Regions from separate parts of the Megamonas sp. Calf98-2 genome, predicted to be linked through region 1. Evidence: riboswitches for the same ligand, from Rfam matches in the RefSeq annotation. Region 1 holds a riboswitch; each other region holds the start of a gene.

Region 1 (7,832 bases):
AATGGAAATGATAAGCAATAAATGGGATATGATTATCTTAGATGAAATAAATTATGCTATTGATTTTGATTTAGTCAATTTAAAAGATGTCTTAGATTTAATCGCCGAAAAACCTGCTGATTTACATCTCGTTATGACAGGACGAAATGCCAAAGAAGAAATCATTCAAAAGGCTAATTTAGTAACGGAAATGAAAGAAATCAAACACCCTTATAAAGAAGGCATCAAAGCCCAAAAAGGTATTGAATTTTAAATTTAAACAAAAATGCACTCCAAGGAAAGTTTTCCTATTGGAGTGCATTTTTTAATTTTTTATCTTACCTAAAATGCGATTGCAAATAATAAATAATACAACCATATATAAACATAAAATACCAATAGACAATATAGAAATCTCTTGATTATGTGTGATAGCACGCAACAAAGTTGATGTATGTGTCAGTGGCAAAGCTTCAATAAAATAATGCAGTAATAATGGCAATTTATCCGTAGAGAAAAATGTGCCACATAAAAATGACATCGGCAATAAAATATACGTATTAAATCTTGCCATATCTTCAAAAGTCTGTACTATCATTGCTGCTGAAAAGCCAATTTCAGCAAAGATAATACAATTTATAATCAATACAATTATAAATAATGGCGTAATCGCAAATTTCGCACCAAATAAATAAGCTAAAACAACGATAATAGCCGAAGAAATCATACCACGAAGCACAGCAGCTAAAATCTTTCCTGCTACAAAAGCTATTGGTCGAATAGGTGATACTAAATATTCCTCTAAAGATTTATGGTATATACGCTCTGCATGTACAGGAGTCAAACTATTAAAAGCTATATTCATAGAATTTAAAGCCAAAATCCCTGGAACTAAAAAATCTAAATATGAACCAGTCCCTGTATTAATACTTCTACCTAAACCCCAGCCAAAAGCCACCATATATAAAATAGGTGCCACCATACGGCTTAAGATGAATTTTATCATGCGATGTTTCAATACTACCCAGTCTCGCCAAAAAACAGTCCAAATATCATATAGCATAATCAGCTCACCGTCCTTCCTGTCAATTCTACGAAGACATCTTCTAAATTGGAATGACGTATAGTTGTCGCTACATCTAAAGTTCCAGCAAAATCAGCACATTCTTTACGAGAATTAAAAAATTTATACTCTCTAGACTCTTCGCTATCCCATTCTACAACATATTTGCCAATTTGCTCACAAAGAGCCTTTGGCGTATCCAATTTTATTAAACTACCTTTATTTAAAATAGCCACTCTATTACATAGATTTTCTGCTTCTTCAATGTAATGTGTAGTCAAAACTACAGTAACACCATCTTTTGGCAATCGACGTATTAAATCCCAAATACGTCGGCGCACCTGTGGGTCTAAAGCCACCGTTGGCTCATCTAAAAATAAGATTTTAGGATTATGCATCAAAGCTCGCACAATCAATAAACGCCTTTTCATACCACCAGATAAACTTTTTACTTTATCATTAACTCTATCTTGAAGCTCTACATAATTTAATAATTCTTCAATGCGAGCATGGCGCTCACTTTTGGGAATGTGATGCAATCTTCCATGCAATTCCATATTTTCCCAAACAGTCAAATCCTGATCAAAATTTATATGTTGCGGTACTACTCCTATATATTTTTTTACATTTAATTCGTCGCTGAATATATCTTTTCCCTTATATAAAATTTCTCCAGCTGTAGGCTTTGTAAGCATGGTAAGCATGCGAATAGTTGTCGTCTTACCTGCTCCATTTGGCCCTAAAAGTCCAAAGATTTCACCTTCATCAATCGTCAAATTTAAATCTCTTACAGCCGTTTTTTCTATATTTTTACCTTGTTTATTTTTAGAAACAAAATTTTTCTTTAGGGATTTTATTTCAAGCATATTTATTCCCCTTATTATATTAATTTTTAACTAAAGATACTGGAAAAATTATTTTATCTTCTGGATTTTGACAGTTTTGATACATCTTAGCATTCACACCAAATACTTTAGCTAAATTTTCTACATCAAGTACAGTATTTGGCTCACCTTGCTCAAATACATGTTTATCTTTCAAGATAACTATATCATCAGCATACATACGAGCATGATTTATATCGTGTAAGACCATAATCACTGTCATTTTTTCGCGTTTATTCAATTCATCTACTATCTGCATGACTTCTATTTGATGAGCAATATCTAAATAAGTAGTTGGCTCATCTAATAATAAAATCTTTGGCTGTTGAGCAAGTGCCATTGCAATCCATGTACGCTGTCTTTCACCGCCAGATAAAGTGCTGACTAAGCGATGAGAAAAAGATGTAATATGTGTTTTTTCCATTGCTTCTTCAATAACCGCTTGCTCTTTTCTACTATTCAATGATTTAAACATGGAGCGATAAGGAAATCTGCCATAACTCACAAGCTCTTTTACCGTTAAATCTGTTGGTGTTGTCGCTCCCTGTGGTAATATTGCCATTTTCTTCGCTAGATTTTTTCTGGATAAATGCAAAATATTTTCTCCATCAATCAAGATTTCGCCTTTATATTGACGATTTAATCCTGAGATAGCTTTTAATAAAGTCGATTTACCACAACCGTTTGGCCCTATGATAGATGTCTTTTTTTCAGCTTTAAAATCAATATTAATTCCATCTAAAATCAATTTATCATATATTTTTATCATTAAATCAGATACTTTTAAATTAACCATATCAAAGCTCCTTTCTAAGTAAAAATAAAAAGAATGGAGCTCCTAATATCGCCATGAAAATTCCCACAGGCAATTCCAGTGGAGCAAAAGCTACACGGGCGAAAGTATCACTATAAGTAACTACAGCTATTCCCAAAAGTGCCGACGAAGGTATCAAGTAGCGATAATCTGAACCTACAATCAAACGAGCTGTATGTGGCACTATAAGTCCTACAAAACCTAATAAACCAGCTACAGATACAGCACTTGCTGCCAATAATGCTCCTATAGCAGTCAAATAAATGCGTGTTAATTCTACATTAACTCCTAAAGCCTTTGCTATATCATCACCCAATTGCAAAATATTCAAATGGCGTGAACCCAGCATTGCTAAAATAAATCCAATTAAAGCATAAGGCCAAATAATATCTACATGTGGCCATGAACGAGCCGATAAGCCCCCTACCATCCACATCAAAGCACCATGTATTCTATCACTATATAAAACTAAAATAGCGGAAATACCTGCACCTAAAAATGCTGATACTGCCACCCCTGCTAAAATAATACGCAACGGTCTTATACCATTTTTCCATGCCAATAAATAAATGCAAATAGCTGCAATCATAGCACCAACAAAAGCTATAGGCGTTATTAGATATTCCATAGCAGGAAATAATACAATCACTAAAATACCTGTAAGCCCTGCCCCAGAAGAAATCCCTATGATATGTGGATCAGCTAAAGGATTTTTCATCACAGCTTGTAAAATAGCTCCTGCCATAGCCAAATTCATGCCTACTAATCCTGCTACTATCGTTCTTGGCAATCTAATATTATATAAAATCTGCTGATGAGGACTATTTACACCATCGATAAAAATATTTTTCAATTCACTTATTGGAATAGCTACTGCTCCACTTATTATACTGCATATAATGCCCGAGCAAGCTAAAATGGCGAATACTATCATCATTAGTATTCGCCATTTATTAATCGCTATGCCAAATTTTGTGGTTTGTAAAACTTCTTGTTTTTGCATAGTCATATCAATTCACCATCAATTAAATTTATCTGGATAAACAAGCTTAGCCATAGCTTCAACCGCTTCTGGATAATGAATGCCTGGACTTAGTAAAAATAATTCCTGTGGCAAGAAATATACTTTCTTTTCTTTTACTGCTGGAAGAGTCTGCCATGCTGGATTATTTTCTACATTCTCCATCATAGATTTCTTTATAGTTTCTAGTTTTCCCATACTTGTAACAAAGATAACATCTGGATTTGCTGATACTAATGTTTCCAAACTATATGGCGCAGAAGTTGGATTGCTTTCTAGTGGAGTCAATCCCTTAGCAATATTTTCAAATTCCAAAATCTCTGCCGTTGAACCTGCAATACTACCTTCTAATTGTACAGTTACATTTTGAGCTGTACTATGTAGTATCGCTATACGTTTATGTTCATTTGGCAATTTGGCTTTTATTTCTGCTATTTTATTATCCATATCTTGTATCAAAGTTTTGGCTTTATCGGTATTTCCTGCAATCTGTCCTAAAACATCTACAGTATGTTTTACTTGGTCATACGTACGCATTTCAAGAACAACTACAGGAATACCATTTTCTTCAAATGTAGATACAAATTTATCATTCATACCCTTATAAGCAATTACTAAATCTGGTTGAGCTTCTATTACTTTCTCAATATTAATATTATAGACATTTCCTACTTGTGGTAGATTTTCATCTTCTTTGGGAATACCTGTTTTTGCTGATACCCTAGCCACTATTTTTCCATCAACAGCATGAAGTGGCTCTAAAAAAGATGCTGATAATGGTACTATTCTTTCTGGTTTTTTCGTCAAAACTACTTGTCTATCAGCATCATCTGTAATAGTTAAATAACTATCAGTTCCACTCGAAGCATTTTTTTCCTCTGTTTGACTACCACAACCAACTAATATTACTGAAAAACATATTACTAAAGCTAATATACAAAACAAACCATTTAATTTTTTCATAGTAACATTATCTAAGGCAATTAAATACCTTTACTCCTTCTAGTCAAAATAGTTGATAAATAATTTAATTTTTTATCTTTTTGAGCTTGTAAATCATTTATAATTTCTTCATCTGGAAGACCACAACGGCTTACAAGTACAGCATTATCCACCATATCATTTTCAGCTAAAGCATCTACTACTTCAGGATAATTTTTATAAACTTTCATCATTACCACATTATTAGAAACAGCTAAAGCTTTATCAATAGTTTCTTTATCAGCAGTTGCTGGAATTACACTGATGATATCATTGCCTTCAACTAAAGGATAACCTAATTTACTACCAATCGCACAAAATGCTGGCACACCTGGGATAGTTTCAATATTTATATCTTTTTCTTTTGCTAAAAGACGATATACATAAATATATGTACTGTAAAACATTGGATCGCCTAATGTTAAAAATACTACATTTTTTCCAGCTTGTAATAAAGCTAAAATCTCTTCTTTATTTTTCTGCCATGCATCAGTAGTTTCAAAATTAACTACCATTGGAAAAACTTGATATACAATTTCAATATCATCTTTTAAATAAGGTTTAGCTATGCTTAAAGCTACGCTACCATCTTTTTTTTCTGTTTTTGGTGCAATGAGTACATCAGCTTTTTCAATAGCTTTAATAGCTTTCATTGTCAATAATTCTGGGTCTCCAGGACCTACACCAATACCATAAAAAGTTCCTGCCATGATTAAAAATCCTCCTGCATAAAAAGGTATGTGACAAAATTTGCCACATACCTTACTGTATTACATTTTGCATATTTTAGTAGAAACTAAATTACTTAATAAAATAATGCTCTTATTTATTTTACACTTGGCATATAAAAGCGTCAAGCATACAGGATTTATTCAAAATCTATTATTTTTCTGCTTCAAGAGCGTTCCATGCTTCATTTGCTCTATCTACAAATAATTGACGAACGTTTTGGTTTTCACCAAGACCATGAATGTATGCGTCTACTTTAATACCTTCTTTTTCTAAGATGGATTTATGAGAATCTTCTTCTGCACCAGCCATATCATTATTTGCATGATCACCTGCAACCATCATAAGAGGCATCATTGTAACATGATTGATACCTTTTGCTTTTAATTGAGGAATAATATCTTCAAGAGATGGCCAGCCTTCAACTGTATAAATCATTACTTTACCATCATAAAGTTTATTTAAACGATCTTGCATTACAGAATAATAAGCATTAGATGGATCTGGTGTACCATGTGCCATCACTAATACTGCATCTTTTTTACCTAATTTTGGCATTTGAGAACCAATTGCTTGCATTACTGCTTCAACGTCATCTCTTTGACCTTCTTGACCCATCCAATACATAAGAGGTGTACCAATAGTCATTTTTTTGAATTGTGTTTTATAGATATCATATACAGCTGTTTTATAAGCATATTCCATACCAGGAATAACATCTAAGGAAGTAAGTGCTATACGATTATAGCCTTCAGCTTTTAGTTGTGCCAATGCTTCTTCTGGTGTAGGAATAGTAATACCTTCATTTGCTTTTACACGGTCAATAATAATATGAGAAGTAAATGCTAATACAACTTTTGTATTTGGATGTGCTTTTTGAATTTCTTCTACAGTAGCTTCAATTGTTTTTGCACGAGTATCTTTGTATGTTGTACCAAAGCTCATTACTACAATAGCATCTTTATTTGGAGCTTTTTGAAGTTCTGCATCAGTTGTATTATATGTACGTACACCGATTTCAGAAGCTTGTAAAAGTGCAGGAGTTGCTGTTTTTACTTCTGGATTTAAACTATATCCTGCTGCAAAAGATGTTGCAGATACTCCTGTTAAAGCTACACATGCCATAGATGCGATTAACATTTTTTTCCAATTAGATTTCATAATATCGTTCCTCTCTTAATTTATTTATAATGTCCTAAATTTGATATTTAAATAAATATTAAATACTTCATCTATTCGATTATAAAGTCATTATTGAGTATCACTTATTTCCATGAGAATATTATGGCTTATAGATAAAAAAAATCTCTACAAAATAAATATTCTTGTAGAGATAGTGTTTACTATAATAAATCTCCTACCTATCTCTCGCAGGTCATAACGGTGATTGACAAATAGGTAGTTCTTCTGACTCAAGTTCATCGCTTCTTCAAGCCTTCCCAAGAAATATCTCAGTGACATAAATTTGAAGTTGCTCACTTTCACAGCGGCGGGACCGTAGCAGCTTTTACTGCTTTCTCTATTAAGCCCAAAAGGGGCACCTATTCCACTCAATAAATATAAAATTGTTAGAAAAATAATTTCATTTTTACGATAACACTTAAGAGTATATCTGTCAAGACATTATTTATGTTCATCTACCATAGTCTCTGTAGCCAAACCAAATTTAGTTATCCCCACAGCTTTAAATTTATCTAATAATGCCATAATTTTTCCATAATCTACATTTTCATCAGCACGAATTACTACAGCAAAATTATTATTTTCTTCATATTTTTCTTTTGCACCTTGAAGTAATGTATCTTCATCTATCAATTTATTTTCTAAATACAAAGTGCCATCAGCTTTCATCGTGACTAAATAATTAACATTTGTTTGACTTTGGGCATTTTGCACTTTAGGCATATTTACAGGAATAGTTTTTAAATCCACCATGTATAGCGTGCTGAGCATAAAAAATACCAATAAGAAAAACATAATATCAATCATTGGTATAATCATGACTTCAGGCTTAGAAAACGCTCTTCTATCTTTTAAACGCATTGTTATTCACCTCTAGTTATATAACCTTCAATTAGTGAAAAAGCCTGTTCCATATCAGTTACGATACGATCTATTCTCTGCACAAAATATGCATGAATAGCCAAAGAAACAATAGCTACACAAAGTCCTGTAGCTGTTGCGATTAATGCTTCACCTACACCCCCAGTGATAGCAATAGCTTGACCTTCTTCTAAATTAAATACGCTAAAAGCTGAAATCATACCAATTATTGTCCCCAATAAACCTAATAAAGGAGCCATAGTAACAATTACATTTAAATAATAAAGTCTTTCTCTAAATTTAGAAATACTTATCCCT
Region 2 (7,832 bases), on a different contig from region 1:
ATTTAATTTTGGTATGTGTACCATAAAATCATCTCACTTATAATATTAATATTTAGATTTAATGATAAATGGAGAAGAATATTTTTTCAATATCATGATATAATTATTTTAATAAACTGAGAAAAGAGGTTATAAACATGATTTTTGGCAATCTTAAATATGCAGATAAGTATGATTTTTTGGCAGAAAAAATTAAAGCTTGTTTTACTTATGTAAAAGAGCATGATTTAACTACATATGAAAAAGGTAGTTATAAAATAAATGGCGATGAGTTTTTTGTTAATATCGAAAACTATGCTACAGTAAAACGTGAAGAGCGCTTTTGGGAAGCACATAAAAAATATATTGATGTGCATATGATTATTGAAGGAAAAGAAAGTATTGATGTGAGCTTTTGCGATGATATGCAAATAAAATCATTTGATGAAAATCGCGATTTTGTGGAATTAATAGGTGAAGAAAAAGCTACTGTTAACTTAATTAACAAAGGTGATTTTCTAATTTGTTATCCAGAAGATGCTCATCGTACAGCTATTATCTGTCAACAAAGTCAAACTATAAAAAAAGCTATCTTTAAAATTAAATTATAAGAAAAAAATAGCATGCTTAGAATAATACTTAAGCATGCTATACGCATAATAATAAAACAATATAATGATTAGTTTGGAATTTTGAGCAATGATTACTTTATGTTTGCTGAAGACATAAAGTAAAACCGATAAATAAAAAACCCCTTTTCGCTTTGAAAAGAGGTGAATAGACACATTGAGTAAATTCTAAAATTTACTGTCTAATCTCCTCCCCATCGCTCGCAGGTATGGCAATTAAAATAAATTAATTGCACACGGTGATTGTTAATCAGGCAGTTCTCCTGACTCGAGTTCATTACTATATCCAAGCCTTCCCAGTTTCCCAGTGACATAAATTTGGATAAGTTCCCTCATACAGTGGCGGGACCGTTTCAGCTTAATAATAAATTACGTACTGAATTCCCTATTAAGTCCAAATGGACACCTGATTCATTGAACTATATTCAGTTCTTTCTTAGAATATCACTATATAGAATATGTGTCAATACTCTATATAAAATAATTATCTTAAAATTATTTTATATAGAGTATTGACACATATATAAAATAAAAAGTATAATAAAGGCGACAAGTTGATAATGAAACCTTATAGGTGCATATTTATGCTTAATAGGGAAGACGGTTAAAATCCGGCACGGTCCCGCCGCTGTAAAGAGGAGCAAACTTCATGAATGTCACTGGGAAACTGGGAAGGCGAAGTGAGCAATGATACTGAGTCAGAAGAACTGCCTATAAGAAGCATCGTCGTTTGACCTGCGAGAGACGGGGAGAGATGTAGTAGAATGTATATGTTTTTTATACATGTAAATTCTAATTATAATTTTCTACCGTTTTTCATATATTGTTTATGAAAAGCGGTTTTTCTGTTTATAGAGATAATCCATGAAGATGGCTCATGATTATCTTAAGCAAGTGCCATCGATGTATCATATTAATTTGTTGTAAATTATGTTTAATTTACTGAAAAATTTAATCATTATTATGATTAGCATAAATGCTTGAATAATTTAATAAAAATGGTAAATAATATTTGGGGAATATATATTACCAATCCAGCCATCACTAAATTTAGTGATGGCTTTTTTATAAATTTTATATTTAATATCTAGGTAGGAGGAACTCGAACCATTTATTAGATATATAAGAGTATTTATTAACTATTCAATAATAGTATTAAATTATCCCCTTAAATGAAAATGCAGAAGCAGAGAAGGGAAATTATTATATATGGAACAAGATAAAACACTTGGCGAAGAAATTCGACAAGAAGAACAACAAGAACAAGATATTCCTGCTGTTACTTTTGATGAGTTTGAAATTCCTTCATATGAAGAATGGAAAGAAGCTGTAGTGGCATTATTGAAGGGAAAACCTTTTGAAAAAAGTATGTTTACTAAAACTTATGAAGGTATTACATTAAACCCTATTTATCGTATGGAAGATTTAGAAGGGTTAACTCATAATAAGACTTATCCAGGAATGGAAAGTAATTTACGTGGAGCTAATGCTAGTGGTTATATACATAAACCATGGACAATAGCTCAAGAGTGTGATGCTAAAACTCCTAGTGAAGCCAATGAAATGGTAAAATATGAATTATTAAAAGGTTCAACAGCTGCAAGTGTAGTTTTGGATACAGCAACACGTAAAGGTTATGATGTAGATACAGCTAATAAAGAAGAAATCGCAGATATTGGTGTTTCTTTATCGACTTTATCAGATGTAAATAAATTATTAGATGATGTTGATTTAGAAAAATTTGAAATTGATATCTATGCAGGTGCTTCTAATATAGCATTACTTTCTGCTGTTGCAGTGGTGTGTGAACAGAAAAAATTATCACTAAAAAAACTTCATGGTGCTATTACAGCAGATCCTATTGGAGAATTAGCTTTAGATGGAAAGCTTACACGACCTCTTGATGAATATTATGATGAAATGGCTCATAGTATTTGTTGGGCAGAAAAATTTGCACCAGAATTAAAGACTGTAGTAGTAAATACAGATGTTTATCACAATGGTGGTGCAAATGATATTCAAGAAGTAGCATATGCCATGAATGAAGCTGTAACATATATGAAATCTATGGAACGACGTGGCATTGATGTGAATACTTTTTGTCGTCATTTACGTTTTCATTTTAGTATAGGTGCAAATTTTTTTATGGAAATTGCTAAATTACGCAGTGTGAAAATGATTTGGGCTCAAATTGTTAAAAATTGTGGTGGAGATGATATAGCTCAAAAAATTAATATATATGTAAGTACATCGTCTTTTTGTCAAACAGTATATGATCCTTATGTAAATTTACTTCGTGCAGCTACACAATCATTTTCTGCTGTTGTTGGTGGTATGGATGGTATGTTTGTAAAACCATTTGACCATTGTATACGTCCTAGTGATGAATTTTCTCGTCGTATTGCACGAAATATTCAAATTATGGAGCAACATGAATTTAATTTTATTCAACCAATAGACCCTGCTGGTGGTAGTTGGTATCTTGAACCATTGACAGAAGAGTTTACTCAAAAGGCTTGGGCAAAATTTCAAGAAATTGAAGCTCATGGTGGTTTAATAAAAGCTTTAGAAAATAATACTGTGCAGATAGCTATTAATGAAGTATTACAAGCTCGTTTTAAAAATTTAGCAACAAGAAAAGATCGTGCTGTTGGTAATAATATGTATCCAAATATGACTGAAAAATTATTGGAAGTACCAGAAATTGATTTTGATAAAATTATAGCAGATAGAAAAATGGCAATTAAAGTTAATGTAAAAGTACGTGATAATGATTATGTTAAATTATTATTATCGGAAATTGGTAAACGTGATTTTAGTGAACATGGTTCATTAATAAATACAGTTAAACAGACTATTAAAGCGGGTGCCACTTTAGGTGAAATATCTACAGCACTTACAGGAGAGGCGACAGGTGAAGTTATAGAAGCTATTTTGCCACATCGCTGGACTGAAAGATATGAACAACTTCGTCATCGCACAGAAAAGTATCTAGAAAAAACAGGGGAAAATGTAAATATTTTCCTTGCTAATATGGGACCTATTCCACAGCATAAAGCACGTGCAGATTTTGTTACTTCATTTATGCAAGTAGCAGCATTTAATGTACTTACTAATAATGGTTTTCCAACAGTAGAAGAAGCTGTACAAGCAGCTATTGATTCAAATGCTGATGTAGCTATTGTTTGTTCTACAGATTCAACTTATCCAGAACTCGCACCAGCTGTTACTTCTGGTATTAAGGCTGTAAAACCTAGTATGAAAGTTTTTTTAGCAGGTGCACCAACACCAGAATTAAAAAAAGCATGCGATGAAGCGGGTATGGACGATTATATAAGTGTTCGTTCTAATTGCTATGAAACTTTACTTCGTATGCAAAAAGAAAAGGGGATGATTGAATAATGTCTAAAATACCAGATTTTACACAAATTCCTTTTCAGCAAGCAATACAGAGTGAGGTCGCTTTTGCTAAATGGAAAGAAAGTTTAAAAGCAGAAACTGGAAAATCTTTTGAGGAAAATTTTTATCGCACTATGGAGCAAATAGATGTAGCACCACTTTATGATGAAAATGTTTATAAAGATTGTAATCATTTAGATTTTGTAGCAGGTATTCCACCATTTTTGCGTGGTCCATATGCAACTATGTATGTAACAAGACCATGGACAGTACGACAATATGCAGGTTTTTCTACAGCAGAAGAATCAAATGCTTTTTATCGTAGAAATCTTGCAGCTGGGCAAAAAGGTTTATCTATTGCTTTTGACTTAGCAACACATAGAGGCTATGATTCAGACCATCCTCGTGTAGTAGGAGATGTTGGTAAAGCAGGAGTAGCAGTTGACTCTATTTTAGATATGGAAATATTATTTAAAGGCATTCCACTTGATCAGATGTCAGTATCCATGACTATGAATGGTGCAGTACTTCCTATCATGGCTTTTTATATTTTGGCTGGTGAAGAACAAGGTGTAGATAAAGCTGTTATGGCAGGTACTATTCAAAATGATATTTTAAAAGAGTTCATGGTACGTAATACTTATATTTATCCACCAGCAGCTTCAATGAGAATTATTGGTGATATTTTTGAGTATACTTCTAAATATATGCCTAAATTTAATAGTATATCTATTTCTGGTTATCATATGCAAGAAGCAGGTGCAACAGCAGATATTGAATTAGGTTATACATTAGCTGATGGTCTTGAATATTTGCGTACAGGTACAGAACATGGATTAACCATTGACCAATTTGCACCACGATTATCTTTCTTTTGGGCTATGGGGAAAAATTATTTCATGGAAATTGCTAAAATGCGTGCTGGTCGTATGCTTTGGGCTAAAATTGTCAATTCTTTTCATCCTAAAAAGACAAAATCTATGGCTTTACGTACACATTCTCAGACTTCTGGTTGGAGTCTTACAGAACAAGATCCATTTAATAATATTACTCGAACTTGTATTGAAGCTATGGCAGCAGCTCTTGGTCATACACAATCTTTACACACGAATGCACTAGATGAAGCTATAGCTCTTCCTACAGACTTTTCAGCTCGTATTGCTCGTAATACGCAATTATACATTCAAGATGAAACTAAAGTATGTAAGGTAATTGACCCATGGGGTGGTTCGTATTATGTAGAATTTTTAACAAATCAACTCATAAAAAAAGCTTGGGCACATATTCAAGAAATTGAAGCTCTCGGCGGTATGTCTAAAGCAATTGATACAGGTCTGCCTAAAATGCGTATAGAAGAAGCAGCAGCACGTCGTCAAGCTCATATTGATTCTGGTAGTGAAAAAATTGTTGGCGTAAATTATCTTCGCTTAGATAAAGAAGATCCACTTGATATTTTAGAAGTTGACAATACAGCAGTTCGTTTAGCTCAGATTGAAAGACTTAAAAAATTACGTGCAAATCGTGATAATGACAAAGTTCGTTCTTGTCTTGAAGCTATCACTCGTTCTATGGAAACAGGTGAAGGTAACTTATTAGAATTAGCTGTAGAAGCAGCAAGAGCACGTGCATCTAAAGGTGAAATTTCTGATGCAGTAGAAAAAGTTTGTGGTAGACATAAAGCAATTATTCGTTCTATATCTGGTGTATATAGTAGTGAATTTAGTGATGATGATGTTATTAAAGAAGTTCGTGATATGACAGATAAGTTTGAAGTGGAATATGGTCGTCGTCCCCGTATCTATATTGCTAAAATGGGACAAGATGGTCATGATCGTGGAGCAAAAGTAATTGCTACTGCTTTTGCTGATATGGGTTATGATGTTGATATTGGTCCATTATTCCAAACACCAGAAGAAGCTGCTCAAGATGCTGTTGATAATGATGTGCATATTGTAGGTATGAGTTCCTTGGCAGCTGGTCATAAAACTTTAATGCCACAACTCATTGAAGAATTGAAAAAACGTGGTCGTGAAGATATTATGGTAGTAATTGGTGGGGTAATACCTGCTCAAGATTATGATTTCTTATATGAACATGGTGCTGCTGCCATTTTTGGACCAGGTACGATAATTCCTGTTTGTGCAAAAAAAGTATTGGAGCTTCTTAACAAACGTCTGGAGGACTGATGTTATGACTGATACGTATAAGCCTTCATGGAGACCTGATAATAATGATGATAAATTTGCCTGTAGAGTTATGCGAGGTGTAGAAGGTGGACATGATGGTATGAGTGAGCAAAATAAAACTGAACATCATGTAAATAAACCCAAAATAGTTAAACGAGTAAAATTAACAGTAGATGATTATGTTAAAGGTATTTTAGCTGGAAATCGTATGATTTTATCAAGAGCTATTACTTTAATTGAAAGTAATGCAAGTGTACATTTTGCTATGGCACAAGAAGTAATTCAAAAAATTTTACCATATACTGGAAAATCTATGCGAATTGGAATTACAGGTGTACCAGGTGCAGGTAAATCTACTTTTATTGAAGCTTTAGGAACTAAATTATGTCAACAAGGGCATAAAGTAGCAGTATTGGCAGTAGACCCATCTAGTACAGTCACACGTGGTAGTATCTTAGGGGATAAAACTAGAATGGAGCAGTTATCAAGAGAGCCAAATGCTTTTATTCGACCATCACCATCTGGAGGTACTTTGGGAGGATTAACACGTAAAAGTAGAGAAACATTACTTTTATGTGAAGCTGCTGGTTATGATACAATCTTAGTGGAAACGGTAGGCGTAGGACAAAGTGAAACGACAGTACGTTCTATGGTAGATTTTTTCCTTTTAGTTGTATTAACAGGTGCTGGTGATGAATTACAGGGCATGAAAAAAGGTGTTATGGAATTAGCTGACGCTATTTTAGTAAATAAAGCTGATGGAGATAATAAGCAAAGAGCATTGGTGACTCGTGCAGAATATGAACGTATTTTGCAATTTTTGCGACAAGCAACAGAGCACTGGACTACACATGCTTATACTTGTTCAGCATATACAGGTGAAGGAATTATGGATTTTTGGCAAAATGTTGTGAAAGTTTTTATGAAACAAGGTTTTGCTAATGGTGTTTTGAAGGAACGTCGAAAACAACAAACGATTTCTTGGGTGTATACTATGATAGAAGAACATTTGCATAATTTATTTTATCGTTGTCCAGAGATTATAAAAAGTAAAGGAGAAATTGAAGAAGATGTAATTAATGGAAAATTATCTGCAACACTAGCAGTGCAACAGTTGATAGATAAATTTGCTAATGCTGATATTAATGAAAACAGTTTAAGAAACTTATCTCCATTTGATTTAAAATGAATAATAAAGGCGTATCCTTAGGGATTACGCCTTTATTTATAAATGAAGAAAGGATTTTTAAGATATGGATTATAAATTACCAAAAGGTTATGTTGATTTAATTGAGAAAAAATATAATTTAAAAGTATTAGATAATCATTATATTTTAGTAGATAAAAATTTTCAAAGATATAATATGATGATTGATGTACAGTTTAATGATAAAATGTTAAAAGTTTTTAAAGAAAAATATGCACAGGAAAAATCAAAAAACCATGTAGCTTGGGAAGAAAGAAAACAAACAAAAAGTATTCGTTTTTATGCAGAAGTAGGTAATAATATTTTATTATTATGGGATTCTTTACAAGAAAAATAAAAATAACCACTATCTAGCCTAATTTTTTTATTAGATAGTGGTTATTTTTATATAATAAGAAGGTGAATATCTATGATAATTGATATTGAAAATAG
Region 3 (7,832 bases), on a different contig from region 1:
ATTTCCGCCATGTTGTTTAAGCAAAGCCAATAAAGAGATGATTTTATCTTCAATAGTATATTTTTCTCGAGCAACATTAGCTACAAGAGGTTCGTTTTCAATTTGGCTTTCTAGCACATTTTGAAATGCTTGCCACAAAAGTTTTACATCAAGCCCTTTAGGTGGCAAATGTTTTGTCGGTAGATTAGAAGCTTCACGAAAAAATCTTTTGCCAGCTTCATCTGCCATTTCACCTAAAATACTGCTGACTTCTTTATAACGACGATATTCTAATAATCGTTCGACTAATTCTTTTCGTGGGTCAACCTCATCAGTATCATCTTCATTTACTTCTTCTACCTTAGTATCAGGTAATAAAATTTTGGATTTGATTTGTAATAATGTAGCTGCCATGACTAAAAACTCGCTAGCTACTTCAATATTAAACTCTTTAAATTTAGCAAGATAATCCATATATTGTTCCGTCAATAGAGCAATAGGAATATCATAAATATCAATACGATTTTTTTCAATTAAATGCAATAATAAATCTAATGGCCCTTCAAAGGATTCTAAATGTACCTTATATTGTTCTTGTTGCATAAAAAAACTCATTAAATAATAATAGAGATAATAAGATTTAAAATGCTTATAATAAAGTTACTGATAGGGTGAATGATAAAACCCAATATTCCAGTAAAAACAAGAGCGATTAGAATAAAAAAGCTATAACGATTAATTACAGAAGATTGATATTTATAAGCTAATCTACCTGGTAACAGAGAAGATAAGATTTTAGAACCATCAAGTGGTGGAATAGGTACTAAATTAAAAATAGCGAAATTTACATTATAAATAATGATTAATTGTAATACCATAATAAGCCAATGAGGTGCAAAACTATATTTAAAACAAAGAGCAAAAAATATTGAAGCTACAAAAGCTGTAATTAAATTAGCTAATGGTCCTGCTAAGGAAACTTGCATTTCACCTTTACGCCAATCATCAAAATTATTTAAATTAATTGGTACAGGCTTTGCCCAACCTATTTGAGCAAAAAATAACATAATCAATCCAATAGGGTCAATATGAGCTACAGGATTTAAAGTTAATCTGCCATTCATACGAGGAGTGAAATCTCCTAAATTATCAGCAACCTTAGCATGGGCATATTCATGAACAGTCAATGCAATCAACAAACCTGGGATTGCATATATCATATCTGGACCAAAACCAAACATTAAATACCTCCTAAATTTTTAAATAACAAATATAAATAAATTATTGTTTACACAATTTTTCTGCTATTAAAATAGCAACAACAGATTTAGCATCAAAGATTTCACCTTTATTAACTAAATCGACAGCTTCGCTTAGTGGCATTTCTACTAGATTTATAAATTCATCATCATCAGTATGTTGTTTACCTTTTACTAAATCTTGTGCTAAATAAATATAAATCCATTCATTAGAGAAACCAACAGTAGTAGCTAATTTATGAATTTGTGTGTATTTATTAGCAGTATAACCTGTTTCTTCAGATAATTCACGTTTAGCACAAATTAATGGATCTTCGTCCACACTATCTAATTTGCCGGCAGGAATTTCTAAAGTTACTTTGCCAATAGGATAACGATATTGGCGCACTAAAATAATATTACCATTTGGCAATACAGGAATAACAGCAGAAGCACCTTGATGTTTTATCCATTCACGAACAGCTTTATTACCATTTGGTAATTTTACATAATCACGCTTTACATGAAGTAATACCCCATCAAAAATATCTTCGGAAGAAATTTTTTCTTCAATTAAATCTTCATACATGAAAATCCCTCTCTTTATATTATAATATTGATAACAATTATAAATTTTATATTCATAATTATATCATCTATAAAAACAATAAGCTATGAGAAAAATAATATACAAAAGTCTATTGTAAAAAGAATTTTTATGGCTGTGATTTTTGAAAATTTTTATCAATCCGCCAATAGGTTAACAACTTTACAAAATCAATATATCTTATATAAAGTTTTTAGTAATAGTAAAATTAATGAAATTTATTATAAGATAATTGACAAAGACTATCACTAATGATAACATAAGTAATAAAATATAGATAGAATAGGTGTCTATATAGACTTAATAGGGAATTCGGTATAAGCCGGAGCGGTCCCGCCACTGTAAAGACGAGCAATTCCACAATTATGTCACTGAGAAAAAATTATTTTCTTGGGAAGGCGTGAATAGCTATGACTCTGAGCCAGGAGAACTGCCTATTTAATAATCACCGTTATTACCTGCGAGCGATGGGAAGGCGATTTATACAGATATAAATATTGTATAATACTGCCTAATTCTATAAGAATTAGGCTTTTTTTCTCATATTTATAATTGTATGTTTCTCTTAAAAGTCTGCTAGCAAAGGCAGACTTTTTTTGTTTGCCTTAACGGAAGAAAGGAGAGGAGCTTTTTAATCTATAATAATGAAAAAAATAAGGAGGTTGTTTTAATTTGAAACGATTAATAAATCGTTTAATTCAATTAGTAATTACATTAATTGGTGTTAGTTTTTTAACATTTTGTTTAACTTATTTATCACCTGGTGATCCAGCAGCCATGGTTTTAGAGGCTTCAGATACTATTGTTTCTCAAGAAATAATAGAGCAAACTCGTGAAGAAATGGGACTTAATGATCCATTTCTTGTACAATATGGCAATTGGCTTTTAGGTGTAGCACAAGGCGATATGGGAATTTCTTATTCAGCAAAAAAACCTGTAATAGATAAGTTAATGGAAGGTTTTGCAGGGACTGTTTTATTAGCTTTGACTACAATTATTTTAATTATAATTATTTCCATTCCTTTGGGAATTTTTTCCGCTACACATCGCAATAGAATTCCTGACTTTTTAGTGAGAATCTTTTCTTTTATTGGTGTATCTATGCCAAGTTTTTGGGTAGGATTGATTTTATTATATATTTTTGGCTTAAAATTGGGATTATTTCCTATAGCTACTGCTAGTGTAACACCAAGTGGATTAGTGTTACCAGCACTTACTTTAGCTATCTATCAATCGGCAAAATATACTAGGCAAGTGCGTACTGTGATTTTAGATGAATTACATCAAGATTATGTAATTGGTGCTAGAGCTAGAGGATTGTCTGAAAAAGCTATTTTATGGAAACATATTTTACCTAACGCCATTTTACCTTTAATAACTTTACTAGGTATGTCCATCGGTTGGTTATTAGGTGGCGTTGCTGTTATTGAAACAGTTTTTGCTTGGCCAGGTATGGGGAGAATGGCAGTGTATGCTATTACTATGCGTGATTATCCATTAATCGAAGGATTTGTTTTATGGATTTCTATTGTGTATACAGTAATTAATTTTTTAGTAGATTTATCGTATACATATCTTGATCCTAGGCTGAAAAAAGGAGATTCAAGATGATTAAATTTATAAAGAATAATAAATTATTTTCTGTATATACATTTTTGGTTTTTTTAGTAATTCTAATTGCTATATTAGCACCTATTATTGCTACACATGACCCTTATGAATCGAATATGACCAATGTATTGCAGATGCCAAGCGGTGAACATATTTTAGGTACTGATAAATTAGGCAGAGATACCTTTTCCAGGATAATTTATGGTACACAAACTTCATTATTTATGACTATTTGTTTAGTTATATTAACGTCGACTATTGGTTCTTTAGTTGGTATTTTATCAGGTTATTTTGGTGGTAAAGTAGAAATTGTATTGATGCGTTTAGCAGATATTATGTTGTCTTTCCCAGGTGTAATTTTAGCAATTGCTATTGCTGGTATTTTAGGTGGAAGTATTATAAATACAATTTTTGCTTTAGTAATAGTAAGTTGGGCAAAATATGCTCGTCTAGTTCGTAGTTTAGTCATAAAATTACGTAATAATGATTTTATCATAGCTGCTAAAGTAAATGGTACAACAACTATTAATATTTTATGGCGCCACATATTACCAAATATATTGCCAATGATTGTAATAACAGGTGCAATGGATATTGGAACTATGATGATGGAAATAGCGGGTCTATCTTTTTTAGGTTTTGGTGCTCAACCACCTACACCAGAATGGGGATTAATGCTCAATGAAGGTCGTCAATATATTCAAACTGCTCCATGGCTGATGATTTATCCAGGGTTAGCTATTTTTATAGTAGTAGCTATATTTAATCTTTGGGGAGATAGTTTACGTGATATTTTAGACCCTAGACAGGATTGATAGATTTTATTGATAAGAAAAGAGGTTGAATATGAAAAGTTTTAGAATGAAAAAATTATGGAAGGCTATTAGTTTAAGTCTATGTGGTATATTGACCGCAGGTATAATAGCTGGTTGTGGCTCTGAAAATACAGTAGATAAAACTACTTTAAAATTTGGAGTTACAAATTTTGCAGATACTTTAGAGCCAACACAAAATTATTTTGGCTGGGTTGTGATGCGTTATGCTATTGGTGAATGTTTGGCAAAATTTGATGAAAAAATGAATGTTCAGCCATGGCTTGCGGAAAGTTGGTCTATTAGTGATGACCATTTAACATGGACTTTTAAAATCCGTGATAATGTAAAATTTTCTAATGGCAATCCAGTAACAGCTGAAGCTGTAAAAAAATCTATTGAACGTGCTTTTGCTAAAAATACTCGAGCAAAAACTTTCTTTGAATACACAGAAATGAAGGCTGATGGTCAAAATTTAATAATCACAACAAGCAAACCTCAACCTAATATGCCTGGATTTTTGGCTGACCCATTATTTATTATTGTAGATGTTACAGCAGAGGAGCAAGGCAGAGATTTTGCCAAAGAAGGTCCAATTTGTACTGGTCCATATAAAGTAGAGTCTTTTGTAAAAGAAAAGGCTGTAATGGTGAGAAATGAATATTATTGGGATGGTGAAGTTCCATTCGAGCGTGTGGAAATACCATCTATTGATGACCCTAATACTCGTGCTATGGCACTTCAATCTGGTGAAGTTAATTTTGCTGTAAATATTGCAGCTGGAGATATAGATTTATTTAGAAATAATGATAAATTCTATATCGATGAAATTTCTTCATTACGTACAGTACTTGCCCGTATCAATCAAAAAGGTATTTTAGGTGACCCAAAAGTTCGTGCTGCCTTTATTTCTGCTTGTGATCGAGAAAATTATAATAATGTATTATTGAAAGGTACATTTATTCCAGGTAAAGCACCAATACCGCCATCTATGGATTATGGCTTTGATGAGTTGACAGATCCAAATGCATATAATCCAGAAAGAGCTAAACAATTACTAGCTGAAGCTGGTTGGAAAGACACTGATGGAGATGGTATCTTAGATAAAGATGGTAAACCACTAAGTGTTGATTTTGTAATATATAATAGCCGTGCGGAGCTTCCTTTATACGCTGAAGCTGTACAAGCTGATGTAAAAAAAGTTGGTATCAATGTAAATATAAAAAATGTAGACTATAATCTTATTGATAAAATGGGTATTGATGGTGATTATGATTTACTTATTTCTAATATTACAACTGCTAATACTGGAGACCCTGAAATTTATTTAAGTTGGTATTGGAAAACTAATGTAAATGGAGATAATCCACAAAATGGTTCTGGATATAGTAATCCTAAATATGATAATATTTTAAATCAATTATCTGTGGAATTTGACAAAGAAAAACGCCGTCAATTAATTATTGAAGCGCAACAAATTTTGTTAGATGATGGTGCTGCATTGTTCTTAGGTTATCCACAAACAAATATTGTTAGCACCAAAGGCTTAGATGGTGTAGTAATGTATCCATCGGATTATTATTGGCTTACTAATAAAATAAAACCAGCTAAAGCATAAAAGGGGTAAATTAATGTTACTTGATGTATCTAATTTAACTATTCAATATAGCAAAAATATAGAAGCTACAGTTAAAGATATTAATTTTTCTTTGGATAGAGGAGAAATTTTGACCATAGTTGGAGAGTCTGGTAGTGGAAAAACCACAGTGATTAGAGCTATATTAGGTAGTTTACCTAATAGTGGAAAGATTACTAATGGAAAAATTTTCTTTGAAAATCATGATTTATTAAAATACAGTGTACGAGACTGGTTAGCCATTCGAGGAAAAAATATTTCTATGATTTTCCAAGATAGTGGTAATATGCTAAATCCTATTCAAACTATTGGTAAACAATTTATAGAATATCTACAAGTTCATGATAATGTTACAGATGAAGAAGCATATTCTTTTGCTGTAGAAATGCTTACTCGTATGAATTTACCTAATCCTGAAAATATCATGAAATCATATCCATTTGAATTATCTGGTGGTATGCGTCAGCGTGTTGGTATTGCTATGGCTATTATTTTTAGACCAGAGTTATTGCTTGCTGATGAACCTACTTCAGCTTTAGATGTTACCACTCAAGCACAAATAGTCAAAGAATTAATGGAGATTCCTCGCACTTGTGGTACAGCAATGATTGTAGTAACTCATAATATCGGTGTGGCGGCTTATATGTCAGATAAAATTATGGTAATGAAACAAGGCAAAGTTGTAGAATATGGTAAAGCCGAAGATATAATTAATTCACCACAGGCAGAATATACTAAAACTTTACTTGCTTCAGTTCCACAAATAGGAGGACAGCGCTATGTCTGAGTTAATTATGCAGGTAAAAAATATAACTAAAAAATTTCCAGCTAGTAATAATAGATTTTTAACAGCTTGTGATGATGTTAGTCTTAATATTAATGCTGGAGAAACAGTAGGCATTGTTGGCGAATCTGGTTGTGGTAAATCTACACTGGTAAAAACTATTATGAATATGCATGTACCAACTTCTGGTGAAGTTATTTTTCAAGATCAAGATATTACTAAATTAACAGGAGAAAAACGTCGTCAAAATTGTCGTCATATTCAAATGGTTTTTCAAGACCCTACAGCAGCGTTTAATCCTAAAATGAAAATCGGCGATATTATTTGTGAACCGCTATTAAATTTTAATTTAATAAAAAAATCACAAATGAAAGAAAAAGCTCAAGAATTATTGCGATTAGTAGAGTTGCCAGATGATTTTGTATATAAATATCCGAATAATATGAGTGGCGGTCAACGTCAACGTGTAGCTATTGCCAGAGCTTTAGCCCTAGAGCCTGAAATCATTGTCTGTGATGAAGCAACATCTGCTCTTGATGTATCTGTTCAGGCTAAAATTATTGAACTACTAGTAAAATTACAACGAGAAAAAAATATCACCTATATTTTTATTTGTCATGATTTAGCTTTAGTTAGTTTATTTAGTCATCGTATAGCCGTGATGTATCTAGGCAATATAGTTGAAAAAATTGATGGTGATAAATTGATCGAAGCAAAGCATCCATATACTAAAGCTTTATTAAAAGCAGTTTTTTCTCTAGATAATGAGCAAAATAAAAATATAGAAACTCTTTCTGGTGATATCCCAAGTCCTTTAGATTTGCCAAAAGGTTGTCCATTTCAAAATCGCTGTAAATACTGCAAAGATATTTGTAAACAGGAAAAGCCAAAATTAAAAGAGATATCAGTTAATCATCATGTTGCTTGCCACCTAGTTTAATTTTCTAGGATAACATATCCCTCCTAAAACACCTATAAGAAAAATATTTTTTATAGGTGTTTTTTCTTAAAAATTTATTGATTATAATTATTAAGGAGTTTTCAACAATTATGCGAAAAAAGTTATTAACTAAATTATTAATGGCTACTATTTTATCTACAACAATATCTACAGGAGTTGCTTTTGCAGAAACACACACAGAAGATATTGATAAAACAAATAATA
Region 4 (7,832 bases), on a different contig from region 1:
GCTGTTGTATCATCATTAATTTCATAATTTAAATTCCAATCAAGTACAAAGAAATGCTTATCTGTGAATGCTGTTGTATCCATACCAGTATAATAATTAGCTAATAAACCTGTATACCATTTACCATTTTCATAAGATAAGTTAGCAATATAATGATTCGCCGGACGTAAAGCATTTATCATTGTATTAACATTAGAATTATCATCTAAATTAATATCTGGGTCAAACTGCATACCGTCTTTTGCTTTCCACTCATCTTTCATATGACTATATGCTAAGCTCAAATTCCAATGATCATCAAATTGATGGTCCATTGTTAAATTAATAGACTTTTTAGTTTCTTGTGCATTAACATTTTTATTCACAAAATCTTTGTCAACGTCAGACCATACAGAATAATTAGTAATAGCATTATCCATATCAGTCCAATCATAATGAAGTGCTACACTCGTTTTATCATCAATATCTTTGCGTACACCAAACGTCCATACATCTCCTTCTTCATCTTTTAAAGGAGCTCCATTTGGTGTATCTTTTCCATAATCTGCTGATTTTATTGGTCTATATACACTTGCCCATCCTAAATATGCACTAGTTGTATCATCAAAAGCATATTGTGTATTAATTGTTGGTGTAAAAATTATTGATGAAGTATTACCTTGAGATACTGTACCAGCATCATTTGTTTTATCAAAAGTACTATAATTAGAATAACGAATAGCTGGTGTTATATCCCATTTATCAGATAAATGTATTTTATCTTGCACAAATCCTAAAATGCTATCTCTTTCTACATGTGTAGTTTTCCACGTATTATCTTTTCTATTTAAACTTTTAGTATAAGTTTTAGCTTTGTCATAAGTTAAGCCAAATAATAAATCATTATTATCTATAGATTTACCATATTGAAGCTGTAATCCCTGATTTTTTTCATTATATAAAGTAGTAGGACCTGTTTTACTAAATTGATAATTATTTATAAAATCATCCCAAGCAGGAGAGCCTGGAAATGGCACAAAACTACCATCATCTGCTACCCAATCTGGATATCTATCAACACCCCAATAATGATGATCTTGATCATAAAAACGAATAAAGCTTTCCATACCATTTCCTTTATCAAATGTATATGTAATATCAATATCATTATTACGAAAAGCATTATATGAACCACTCAAAGCATCTAATACAAATAAATTTCTATAACCTGGATTCGTAGTATTACCAAATTTACCATCTTCGGTATCTTGAATAATTCTATTCCATTCTGTTTCATTCCAAAAACGATAATCCGGCGCAGTAATTGGATAGCCATCTTTGCCATTTCTATGATTATACCAAATACGTAGGTTTTCTGTATCACTAAAATCTTTATCTATGCGTATATTAGCGCCTTCTTCTTTAAATTCTGTACCCCTATAAGTATAATTTCCCCCAGTAAGACCATCTTTATATTTTGTATCGCCAGACATTTCACGATCCAATGATATAAAATATTTCCATGATTTATCATCACCAGCAGAACCAGAATAAGTTACATTATAATTATGTTTTTTCCATGAACCAGTAGAAAGATCAATAGTTCCTTGATTTTCATCTGCTCCTTTACGAGTAATAATATTAATTACTCCACCTGTAGCATCAGCTCCATAAACTGAAGCGCCAGGACCTTTAATTACTTCAATTTTTTCTACATTATTAATATTTACTACTTGATTTAAATCAACCATCGTTCTAGTCCCACTAGCATTAGAACTACCAAAACGAGTACTAGTAGCATTATCAACACGACGACCATCCACTAAAACAACTACACGAGAATCACCATTAATTGATAAACTATTATTATATGGTGCATAGCCATATTCTCCGCCCCTATATCCAGGGTTTTGAAAAGTCACACCAGGTATACGTTTAATAGCATCTGTTAAATCTTGATAATGACGTTTTTCAATTTCTTCACGAGTAATTACTTTAACATCTCCACCTGTACGATAATAAGACTGTTCTGTAATAGTATTACCAAATTGATCTTTTGTAGCATCCGCTTCTACTACTACAGCATCTAAAGTATATTCATTTAAATTTTCATCAAATGCCGCTTCGGAATATGTTGTCCAATTCATAATACCAAGAGTTACAGCAGCTGCTAGATATTGTTTTTTTAATCTCATTTTTAAACCTGACTTTCTTAATTAATATTTCAAAAATTTACTCCATTTATATAAGAAAAATTATAAATAGCATCTACATTCCAATCAGTCCAATTACCATCAAATTTACCTAAATTAAAAGTAATTCTTTTTTTACTATTTGGTGCTATCTTGCACATAGGCATTTTTTCTGGTTGTCCTACATATTGATAAGAAGTTCCATCATTATTCATAAATGTAATAATAGCTGTGAAATTATTTAATCTAGTAATTTTCAAATCATTTCGTAAATTCTCAAATTCTCCACTCATACATAAATTTTCTCCATCTTTCCATACTTTATAAGTTTTCCATTCTAAAATCATAGTATCTGATGAAGTTTCTGTTGCAAAACTAACTGTTGGAAAAATCATTATCAATAATAAAAAAATAATACATACTTGTCTTTTCAAAAATATCCTCCTCTCTATTTAATTAATTATTATGGTGCTTTATCAAATATTATCATCAAAAATATTCTAATATTTAATAACGAACCAAATAAAAAACCTTTCTGCTTAAAATACAGAAAGGTTTTATTTATAAGTAAAAAATACCTTTTTGCATACAGCAAAAAGGTATAGTTATACATATTCTTCACCATACCGTCTCTCGCAGTAACTTTTATTGGCTACTAAAATTAGGCAGTTCTTCTGGCTCTGCTTCACCGCTCATCTTGCCTTCCCAGTTTCCCAGTGACATATTTAAGACTCGCTCCACATTACAGCTACGGGATAGCACAGGTTTCACACCTGTTTCTCTATTAAGTATTGCTACACCTAACTTTATCTATATTTATCTTTTCATAGATTGTATTTATCTATTACAATTTTGCATTATAAATGATAATATAGTTAATGTCAATAAAAATTTAATCTAATTTTAATCTTTTACCAAATACTATTGTTTTTTTTTATAAAAAATGCTATACTTCTATGCAACAAATGAATAATTCATAATTTAGGTGTACTTTGTACTTAATAGAGAAATCGGTATAAGCCGATGCGGTCCCGCCGCTGTAAGGACGAGCTATATTTCATTTATGTCACTGGGAAACTGGGAAGGCGAAATTATGCAATGACTCCAAGCCAGAAGAACTGCCTATATTATCTTTCCGATTCCTGCGAGTGACATGGATAGGAAAATATATAATATTGCTGAATTTAAATTTATTTTATATATTTATGCCTTCCTTTCTTTTCAGGTTAGGAAGGTATTTTTATTTTTAGGAGGTAATATTTTGTCTGATGTATTAATGTATTTTGAAAAAGGTGGATTAGTAATGTATCCACTACTTATTTGTTCACTAGTTATTATTTTTATTGCTATTGAACGATATCTGTTTTATAAATCTATTGATTCTGGTCATTTATTTACTAAACAATATTGCGATATTCTATCTGGAGAAACGCTAGAAAAAGCTTTTGAATTTGCTAAAACACATAAAGGAGCTTGTGCTAATATTCTAACTCAAGCAAGTCCTTTGCCTACAGTAGAACGTACTGAGGCTTTTATGGAAATGAAGGGTAATATTGTAATGTCTCGTTTACGTGAAAAATTAAGTTATTTAAGTGTAATTACCACATTAGCTCCACTTTTAGGACTTTTAGGAACTATTGTTGGTATGATTACCACATTTAGTATTTTTAATATTCAAGCTGGCCAACCAATGGCCATTACAGGTGGTATCGGTGAAGCTCTAATTGCTACAGCTTCTGGTCTTTGTGTGGCAATTTTATCTTTATGTGTTCATTCTTATCTCTCACATAAAATGAACAATATTATCACTAATATGGAACAATGTTTTTCTGCTTTATCTGAGGCTAAAGTCAGAGGTGCTAATAAATGAAATTAAGAAATTATCGTGAGACTAAACAACCTGATTTAAATATCATTCCAATGATTGATATTATGTTTTTTTTATTGGTATTTTTTATGCTTAGTACGATGTACATGGTAGAACAAAAAACTATTCCTGTAAATTTACCACAAGCTACTTCTGCTACTATTGATAACAAAACTAATTTTACGGTAACCCTAAAGGATGATGGTAGTATTTATCTAGAAGACCAACAAACAGATATTCAAACATTATTAATGCAAGCAACTAAAGAGCAAAAAAATAATCCATCATTTGCTATTATTATTCGAGCAGATAAAGATATTAATTATGACAAAGTAGTTTCTTTTATTGATACATTAAAAAAAGCTGGTATCACTCGTTTTGGTTTAGCAACAAATGGAGCGGGTGGTAATTAATGGATGAACAAAAACGAAAGAAAATCAGTATAATTGGTTCATTTTTATTTCACATATTTATATTTCTTTTTATTTCTATCACTGGATTATTAAAATTCACTACTCTACCACAATATGATGAAATTGTGGAAATAACTTCTGTAAGCGGAAGTGGTGGAGGCAGTGCATCAGCGAATATCACAGACTCTACTTATACACCACCTTTAGAGCCTGCGCCAGTAGAGCAAGCTCCTATAACTCCAGATAGTATTTTACAACATTCTGACATAGCTACCACTAATGTAACTTATGAACAAATTCAAGAATTACAAGAAAAAGTGGAAAAACATGAAATAAGCACAGAGGAAGCAGTAATTGCTCCACCAATAAATAATAATGTTGAACATTCTAATCATCATAATGGTAATAATGCTACTATAAATACTAATGATGATACAGGTTCTGGTAATGGAACTGGTACAGACTCTGGCTCTAGTGAAGGAACAGGTGATGGTGAAAGTTCTGGATCAGGCAGTGGTTCTGGTGTAGGAGATAGCGATGATAATGTTTACAGTAACCCTGCAATTCCTCCCAGAATAGTAAAAAGTCCTACTCCAAAGTATCCTATTAAAGAACGCAATAATAAAATTGAAGGCGTATCCATAGTACGTTTTCTTATTGGTAAAGATGGTAGTATAGAATCTGCTGAAATAATTTCTTCTTCAGGAAGTTCTGCACTTGATGAAGCTGCTTTAAATACAGCATATAAATGGCAATTTTTACCAGCTAAAAATACTAACGGACAAGATGTTAGATGTTATGCTACTCAACCATTTACATTTCAATTAAAATAAAATATCTATATAAAAAAATAGACTAAATTCTGCACTATACAGAATTTAGTCTTAATTAATAAATAAATTAATACAACTAAAAATTTAATAATTATATATTTTTTTTATTTAATGCCGATTTTAATAAACTTTGAATAATTGAATTCGCCTGTTCTACAGAAGATTTCTTTCTCCCTAAAGAGTAATTCATCAAAAATTGTTGATAATCCAAAGAAGTAATATCTTTTAGTCTCTTTTGACCAAAATAATATTTACCAATATTTATATTATTAATAACTATAGGCAAATCTAATTTTCTTATCTGTAAACGATATTCTTTTAACCATTTATCTGCATATTCATTAAAAGTAATATTACTATTTACAATATTATTTGATTTATTTTTATTATAATCTTTTACCTTAAACATGAAATTATTCAAATTTGCCATAATATCACCATACCTTTAAATATTAAAGCCATTAGTTCGGAAAACTGAACTTTATAGATATTTTATCATAGATAAAATACTTTTTCAAATGAGAAATCTATTTTAATATGCACAATATTTTATTTAAAACCTTGACTTGAAGTTCACTCCAAGTAGTATAACAATATATAGAAAAATATTTATTTGGAGGTAATAATATGTCTACATTAAAAAATTTAGCGATTCTTTAATTTTTCCATTAGGAGATAAATTACCAGAACAATTCAGTAAATTTTTTATTGGTCAAGCTCATTTGAATATGCTTACTACTACAGGTGTTTCTATTGGTAACGTTACTTTTGAACCTGCTTGTCGCAACAATTGGCATATTCATCATAAAGGCGGTCAAATATTATTAGTAACAGCTGGCGAAGGATATTATCAAGAATGGGGAAAACCTGCTCAAAAATTAAAAGCTGGTGATGTTGTCAATATTCCTGCAGAAGTAAAACATTGGCATGGTGCTACAAAAGATAGTTTCTTTTCTCATTTAGCTATTGAAGTTCCTGCTGTTGGTGGCTCTAATGAATGGCTTGAACCTGTAACTGATGAAGAATATTTGCAATTAAAATAATAAAAATTCCAGATAAAATTAAATTTATAAACCAGAAACTGCATTTTTAAAATTAACCTAATATAATTTTAGAAGTGCAGTTTTTATTATCTACTCTAAAGAAATTTAAACTTTTAATATCTATATATTTAATATATGTAATTAATTCTTTTTTCTTACTCTTTAGAAAAAACCTTAAGTATTGACACTATATATTATAATATAGAACTTGAGAATAACCTTTACAAAATATTGCTTATTCTCTAATCTAAATATAGTGGTGCATAATCAAAGTTTAATATTAAAGGAGTAGCAAATATGCAAACTAAATTAACTAATATTTTACAAACTCAATTTAATAAAACAATTGAAGATTGTACAAATGAAGAATTGTATACTGGATTATTAATGCTAGTAAAAAATTTAAGCAATGACAGAAAACCAACTTCAACCCCTCGTAAACTTTATTATATTTCTGCTGAATTTTTAATAGGTAAATTATTATCTAACAACCTAATAAATTTAGGTATTTATGATGAAATAAAAACATTACTTGCTGATAATGGCAAAAAATTAAATGATATAGAAGAAATTGAACTCGAACCATCTTTAGGTAATGGTGGTCTTGGAAGACTTGCTGCTTGTTTCTTAGACTCTATTGCAACTTTAAATTTATCTGGCGATGGTGTAGGTTTAAATTACCATTTTGGTTTATTCAAACAAAAATTTGAAAATCATCTTCAAAAAGAAGAAAAAAATCCATGGATTACAGATAAATCTTGGTTAAATGATACCAATATTGGTTTTGATGTTGAATTTAATGGTTTTACTGTTCATTCTAAATTATATGATATTGATGTATTAGGCTATCAAAAAGGCTTAAATAAATTACATCTTTTCGATATTGACACTATTGACGAAACTATCGTCAATGATGGTATTTCTTTTGACCAAAAAGACATTCATAAAAATTTAACTTTATTCCTCTATCCTGATGATAGTACTAAAGAAGGTCAAATGCTTCGTATCTATCAACAGTATTTCATGGTAAGCAACGCTGCACAATTAATCTTGATGGAAGAAAAAGCTAAAGGACATGATTTACATGAACTTTATAAATACGTATGTATCCAAATCAATGATACTCATCCATCTATGGTAATTCCTGAATTAATCAATCGCTTAGTTTTAGAAGGTATCGATTTACATGAAGCTATTGATATCGTATTCAAAACATGTGCATACACAAACCATACTATCTTGGCTGAAGCACTTGAAAAATGGCATCTTGAAGATTTAAAACAAGTAGTACCTCAACTCATTCCTACTATTCAAGAATTAAATGCTATTGCTAAATCTCGCAGTGATAATAAAGCTGTACAAATCATTGATGAACATAACCTTGTGCATATGGCTCATATGGATATTCATTTTGGCTATAGTATCAATGGTGTTGCTTCCTTGCATACTGAAATTCTCAAAAATAGCGAATTAAAAGCTTTCTATGAATTATACCCAGAAAAATT

Evidence for each region. A riboswitch is a leader RNA that binds a small molecule or an ion and turns the genes downstream of it on or off. The one in region 1 is predicted to bind cobalamin.
Region 2: another riboswitch for cobalamin. It lies ahead of BMX03_RS09025 (methylmalonyl-CoA mutase family protein); the one in region 1 lies ahead of BMX03_RS02325 (sirohydrochlorin cobaltochelatase).
Region 3: another riboswitch for cobalamin. It lies ahead of nikB (nickel ABC transporter permease); the one in region 1 lies ahead of BMX03_RS02325 (sirohydrochlorin cobaltochelatase).
Region 4: another riboswitch for cobalamin. It lies ahead of BMX03_RS05085 (MotA/TolQ/ExbB proton channel family protein); the one in region 1 lies ahead of BMX03_RS02325 (sirohydrochlorin cobaltochelatase).

The regions. Positions count from the first base shown of each region.
Region 1 is NZ_FOCY01000005.1:464-8,295, reverse strand. It holds gene cobO (cob(I)yrinic acid a,c-diamide adenosyltransferase) at 1-253, shown strand, start outside; gene BMX03_RS02355 (ABC transporter permease) at 305-1,042, opposite strand; gene BMX03_RS02350 (ABC transporter ATP-binding protein) at 1,045-1,908, opposite strand; gene BMX03_RS02345 (ABC transporter ATP-binding protein) at 1,928-2,722, opposite strand; gene BMX03_RS02340 (FecCD family ABC transporter permease) at 2,724-3,749, opposite strand; gene BMX03_RS02335 (ABC transporter substrate-binding protein) at 3,762-4,724, opposite strand; gene cobI (precorrin-2 C(20)-methyltransferase) at 4,745-5,452, opposite strand; gene BMX03_RS02325 (sirohydrochlorin cobaltochelatase) at 5,625-6,632, opposite strand; cobalamin riboswitch at 6,851-7,031, opposite strand; gene BMX03_RS02320 (ExbD/TolR family protein) at 7,095-7,514, opposite strand; gene BMX03_RS02315 (MotA/TolQ/ExbB proton channel family protein) at 7,517-7,832, opposite strand, start outside.
Region 2 is NZ_FOCY01000030.1:12,387-20,218, reverse strand. It holds gene uvrB (excinuclease ABC subunit UvrB) at 1-24, opposite strand, end outside; gene BMX03_RS09030 (NanQ anomerase/TabA/YiaL family protein) at 138-590, shown strand; cobalamin riboswitch at 844-1,033, opposite strand; cobalamin riboswitch at 1,164-1,338, shown strand; gene BMX03_RS09025 (methylmalonyl-CoA mutase family protein) at 1,818-4,010, shown strand; gene scpA (methylmalonyl-CoA mutase) at 4,010-6,193, shown strand; gene meaB (methylmalonyl Co-A mutase-associated GTPase MeaB) at 6,198-7,382, shown strand; gene BMX03_RS09010 (hypothetical protein) at 7,447-7,737, shown strand.
Region 3 is NZ_FOCY01000032.1:13,755-21,586, reverse strand. It holds gene BMX03_RS09315 (segregation and condensation protein A) at 1-582, opposite strand, end outside; gene BMX03_RS09310 (site-2 protease family protein) at 594-1,220, opposite strand; gene BMX03_RS09305 (NUDIX domain-containing protein) at 1,261-1,806, opposite strand; cobalamin riboswitch at 2,092-2,277, shown strand; gene nikB (nickel ABC transporter permease) at 2,497-3,435, shown strand; gene nikC (nickel transporter permease) at 3,432-4,250, shown strand; gene BMX03_RS09290 (ABC transporter substrate-binding protein) at 4,297-5,865, shown strand; gene BMX03_RS09285 (ABC transporter ATP-binding protein) at 5,879-6,670, shown strand; gene BMX03_RS09280 (ABC transporter ATP-binding protein) at 6,663-7,607, shown strand; gene BMX03_RS09275 (hypothetical protein) at 7,718-7,832, shown strand, end outside.
Region 4 is NZ_FOCY01000012.1:48,115-55,946, reverse strand. It holds gene BMX03_RS05095 (TonB-dependent receptor) at 1-2,174, opposite strand, end outside; gene BMX03_RS05090 (hypothetical protein) at 2,204-2,605, opposite strand; cobalamin riboswitch at 2,818-2,990, opposite strand; cobalamin riboswitch at 3,138-3,312, shown strand; gene BMX03_RS05085 (MotA/TolQ/ExbB proton channel family protein) at 3,433-4,041, shown strand; gene BMX03_RS05080 (ExbD/TolR family protein) at 4,038-4,451, shown strand; gene BMX03_RS05075 (energy transducer TonB) at 4,451-5,284, shown strand; gene BMX03_RS05070 (hypothetical protein) at 5,376-5,714, opposite strand; gene BMX03_RS05065 (cupin domain-containing protein) at 6,013-6,327, shown strand; gene BMX03_RS05060 (glycogen/starch/alpha-glucan phosphorylase) at 6,625-7,832, shown strand, end outside.